Regions from separate parts of the Sporanaerobacter sp. genome, predicted to be linked through region 2. Evidence: a T-box and tRNA genes for the amino acid it is inferred to sense, from the RefSeq annotation. Region 2 holds a T-box; the other holds one or more tRNA genes.
What was found. A T-box is a leader RNA that pairs with one kind of tRNA and senses whether it is charged. The one in region 2 lies ahead of argS (arginine--tRNA ligase), so its partner is inferred to be a tRNA-Arg.
Positions count from the first base shown of each region.

Region 1: it has a tRNA-Arg gene. The T-box ahead of argS (arginine--tRNA ligase) is inferred to sense a tRNA for this amino acid. The anticodon was not compared.

Region 1 is NZ_CP181252.1:438,051-440,522, forward strand. It holds gene ACFWUA_RS02120 (ABC transporter ATP-binding protein) at 1-258, opposite strand, end outside; gene ACFWUA_RS02125 (GntR family transcriptional regulator) at 261-623, opposite strand; gene ACFWUA_RS02130 (hypothetical protein) at 816-1,112, opposite strand; gene ACFWUA_RS02135 (DUF1657 domain-containing protein) at 1,265-1,399, shown strand; tRNA gene ACFWUA_RS02140 (tRNA-Arg) at 1,420-1,496, opposite strand; gene ACFWUA_RS02145 (hypothetical protein) at 1,548-1,811, opposite strand; gene ACFWUA_RS02150 (metallophosphoesterase) at 1,842-2,472, opposite strand, start outside.
Region 2 is NZ_CP181252.1:13,533-16,004, forward strand. It holds gene argS (arginine--tRNA ligase) at 1-1,250, opposite strand, end outside; T-box leader at 1,298-1,505, opposite strand; gene ACFWUA_RS00125 (endonuclease MutS2) at 1,561-2,472, opposite strand, start outside.

The sequences.
Region 1 (2,472 bases), 420 kb from region 2:
GTACAAAAAATTTCTATCTGGCAAATACGATACTATAGATTTTGTATATACCCCTACATTGTGCCCATCTATAAATACTTCTCCTTTAGACTGCCTTAAAAGTCCAGTGAGTATTTTTATAAGTGTAGTCTTTCCACTTCCATTAGGTCCAAGTATTCCTACTACTTTTCCACTTTCAATATCTAAACTTAAATTGTTTAGTGCTTTTTTACTCAAATAATTCTTTGACAAACCCTTAATTTCGACTAAGTTGCCCATTTCTATTCCTCCTTTTTTTTGTTGTCCAATATTATTTCAACTATCTCTTTATATTCAAAACCCAATTCCTTCATTTCGGAAATAAAGTTGTTGACAATGTCTAATGCCATACTTTTTTTCAAATTCTTAATTATTTCTGTATCTTCTATGACAAAAGTCCCCATTCCTCTTTGAGTAAAGACTAGATTTTCTCTTTCAAGTTCTTGATAAGTCCTCTGGACTGTATTTGGATTTACCTTTAATTCTGATGAAAGTTCTCTAACTGATGGCAATTTATCACCTCCGTTTATTTCCCCTGAAACTATTTTCTTTTTTATATAATTCATTATCTGTATATAGATAGGTAGCTTATCATCAAATTCCATTTTTTCACCTCCGTGAATATCGTTGTATGTTAGTGCACTAACTATATAGTACACCAATGCACACCCAGTGTCAATAGAAAAAACAAAAAAGGCTTCCATTGAAATCATTAAATTTAAGGAAACCTTTTTTTTAAAAATCATATATCTAAAAATTATATATATGTTCCGGTCAAACCATTCACAATTTTGTTTCTATTTTATTTTTTGTTTTTCTGCTCTTGGATCAGATACCACTTCATAGCCACCCATAGCAGCAAATGAAATCAATATAGCATTTATTATGGTAAGTACCACACCTTGAACTCCATTACCTGATTTTGCAAATACGAAAGTCAATATAAGGGATATAAGAAAAGTATAAAGTCTTACGGCACCATCTCCAAAGCCTTTCTTTACGAAACCTTTGGTAAACTGTACTATGATACTAGTAGCAACTACCAGCCCTGTAAAAGTGCCTAAAACATCTGGGGTCATAAAATTGTCATACATATCTTCACCACCATATTTTTATTATATATAAATAATATTTTGGCAAAGACCTAAATATGACAAAATTTAAAGTGTGAATATAAAAATATATTTTTATATAAAAAATTTTGAGTATATCTATTGCTGATGCTAATTCATGCTGTTACGCTACTATGGCACAAGCAACTGAAGATCAACAAGCAAAACAAATGTATGAAAGAATGACTTCTGAAATAGACAATCATCTTCAATATTTAGAAGGTAGATTAGATTACCTAAATCAAAACAATAAACTTAATCAACAATAATGAGATTATAATATGAATATTGGCGCGCCCTGAGGGACTCGAACCCCCGACCAACTGATTCGAAGTCAGCGACTCTATCCAACTGAGCTAAGGGCGCAAGAAGAACTAATTCCATTATAAATGGAATTAGTCCTTTGGTCAAATACATTTACATATCAAATTCCATCTTTTTAACTACTATGCCATCTATTTTCTCCAATGCTTCTTCAAATTCAGCAAGTTTTTCATCTTCTCCTACTACAAAATCTAACAATATAATACCCATCTCACTACAAATCTTTTTAGATGGATCAGTATCATGAACTCCCACACGTGTTTTGATATAACAGCCATATTCAGTGAGTATTCTTTGAAGTTCTAATGCAGTATCACTTCTTCCACCAACTTGAATTCCTAATATAGCTTTTTTCATAAGCAACACCCCTCATAAGATTATTTTAAATTATTTATACCCCTTTTTTATGGCAATATTACTTATTTGAATTCTATTTAAAAATCGAATAGGAAATACACTATTCCCAAGACCACTATCTATATATAAGGTAGTATTCCCTATTTTAAACAATCCTTTATCATGTTTTGGAAAATATCCTTGTCCTGGTGCCACTATAGCTCCAATTATAGGAAATCTAACCTGTCCTCCATGGGTATGCCCTGCAAGAATTAAATCTTCCTTGCCTTCAGAATAGGATATAGGTCTATTAGGGGAATGAGAAAGCAATATAGTATAGCTTTTTTCATCTATCCCATCTAATGAATTTTTATAATCATTTTTATCTATATAAAAATTTACTCCACATATATTCATTTCTGTATTATTTATATGAACTCTAGTATTTTCATTTTCTAATACAAAAATACCCATTCTTTTTAAAATTTCAACAAATTCCTTACCTCTATTATTCCTTATTTCATGATTTCCCCAGACAAAATATATTTTATCAGTTATATTTTTTAAATCTCTTATCATACTTATTGAATAATCAAAATCCTTAGTCTTTGCATCTATTATGTCTCCTGTAAGAACTATAATATCGGGATTTATACTTTTAATCTTTTTTATAAATCTTTTT
Region 2 (2,472 bases):
ATTCCTACTTGTCTTGCTACTGTTTCTTTATCTTCTAGATTAGGATTTCTTTCATCTATTATATCTCGGGTTTTTTCAACAGCTTTTTTGAGAACATCTTCTAAAAATACTACCTTCCCTTTTCTAGTAGACATAGTTCCTTCTTCAAGGCTAACCATTCCAAAAGGTACATGAATACAATCTTTTGCCCAATCATATCCCATTAATTCTATGACCTTTTTCCATTGTTTAAAATGAAGTATTTGTTCTGACCCCACTACATAAATGTTTTTATAAAAATCAAATTTTTCTTTTCTATAGATTGCTGCTGCTATATCTCTTGTAATATAAAGAGTAGAACCGTCACTTTTTCTTATTAGAGCAGGAGGCATATTGTACTTTTCCAAATCTACTATTTCAGCACCTTCTGATTTTACTAATAAATTTTTTTCTTCTAATTCCTTAATTACTCTTGGCATTTTATCTGAATAAAAACTTTCTCCAGTAAAATAATCAAATTTTATGCCTAACAAATCATAAACTTTGTTAAATTCTTTTAAGCTTATTTCTCTCATCCAACGCCACAACTCCAAAGCTTCTTCATTTCCGTCTTCAAGCTTTTTAAACCAACTCCTAGCTTCATCATTTAAATTGTCATTTTTTTCTGCTTCTTCATGGAATTTAACATATAATTTTAAAAGTTCATTTATAGGATCTTTCTCTATAACACTCCTATCTCCCCAATTCTTGTAAGCCACAATTAACTTACCAAATTGGGTTCCATAATCTCCTAAATGATTAATAGCTATAGTTTTATAACCCAAAAAGCTATATATTCTATATAGTGCATGACCTATTATAGTAGTTCTTATGTGGCCAATATGAAAAGGTTTTGCAATATTAGGTGAGGAATATTCGACAATAACAGTTTTCCCCTCCCCAAGAGTTGAAGAACCATACGTTTCATTTTTACTTTTTACTTCATCAAGAACTGTCCTTGCAAGAACTTCTTTATTGACAAAAAAGTTCACATATGGACCTACATTTTCAATTCTCTCAAAATATTCATTTTCCCTAATTTTATTTGCAATTTCTTCTGCAATTAAATTTGGTGCTTTTCTAAAAGTTTTAGCTAATTTAAAACATGGAAAAGCATAATCTCCCATATCATAAGATGGTGGAATCTCAATCAACGACTCGATTTCATCAATGTCCAAACCGCTATCTATTTGAGATATTAAATTAACTGCTTGATTTTTAAAATCTATCATTTTTATCCTCCTTAAGTATTTTTTTAGAAAAAAAACTCTCATCTCCATAAAGAGACGAGAGTATATCCCGTGTTACCACTCTAGTTGGCAATTTGCCCACTCATGACTTTTAACGCAATTGCGTAACATCCTACTATTTTTTTCAGATGTTATTCTCCAAGGCTCTCTTCAAGTATATCTTCGTATTGGGCTCTCACCATCCCCAATTCGCTTTGACAAAACAATATACCCTACTATCCCTTTCACAGAATTATCTATTATATAATTATTAATTATAAATATACAATACAATCATCATTATTTCAAGGGCTTATTTAAGTTCTACCACCGTAACTCCACTTCCTCCTTCACCATACTTACCTAATCTATAAGACTTTACATGTTTATGACTTTTTAGAAGACCAGTTATTCCTTCTCTTAAAACTCCTGTACCTTTCCCATGAATTATAAATACTTCTTTCAATCTTGCTAGATAAGCATCATCTAAATACTTATCTAAATCTAACAATGCTTCATCTAAAGTTTCCCCTCTCAAATCCAACTCATTTTTTATATTTTGGGATTTATTCTTAATTATATTTTTAGTACTTACTTGTGATTGTATTGTTTTTTCTTCTTTAGCCCTTTTCAAATTAGATATATGAACTTTTACCTTCATAATACCTACTTGAACATTTACATTTCCATCAGCATCCGCTTGAGAAAGTACAGTTCCATATTGTCCTAATGATAGTATTTCTACTGTTTCTCCTTCTTTTAAATTTTTAGGAGGTTTATTGTTCTTAACTTTCAGCAAATTACCTGATAAATCTTTTTCTACTTCATTAAGATTTTCTTTTAATCTATCTTGGGCTTCCTGAATTTTCTTATTCTTTTCTTTTTCTATTTCAATAGAAATATCTCTTAATTCATCAACTATACTGTCTGCTTCTTCTTTTGCCCTTTTAATTATAATTCTTGCTTCTTCTTTTGCCTTTCTAATTATATCTTCTCTTGCATTTGAGGTTTTTTCCTTTTCTCTAGTCAATTCTTCTTTTAATTTTTCAATTTCTTCTCTCAATTTTTCTGTTTCAATTTTGTTTTCCTCAACTATTCGCCTATCTTTTTCTATGGCTTGAAGTATATCTTCAAACTGGATATTTTCTTTTGAAATGAGTTCTCTTGCATGGTCAATTATATAATCGTTGAGTCCAAGACGTTTAGAAATTTCAAAAGCATTAGA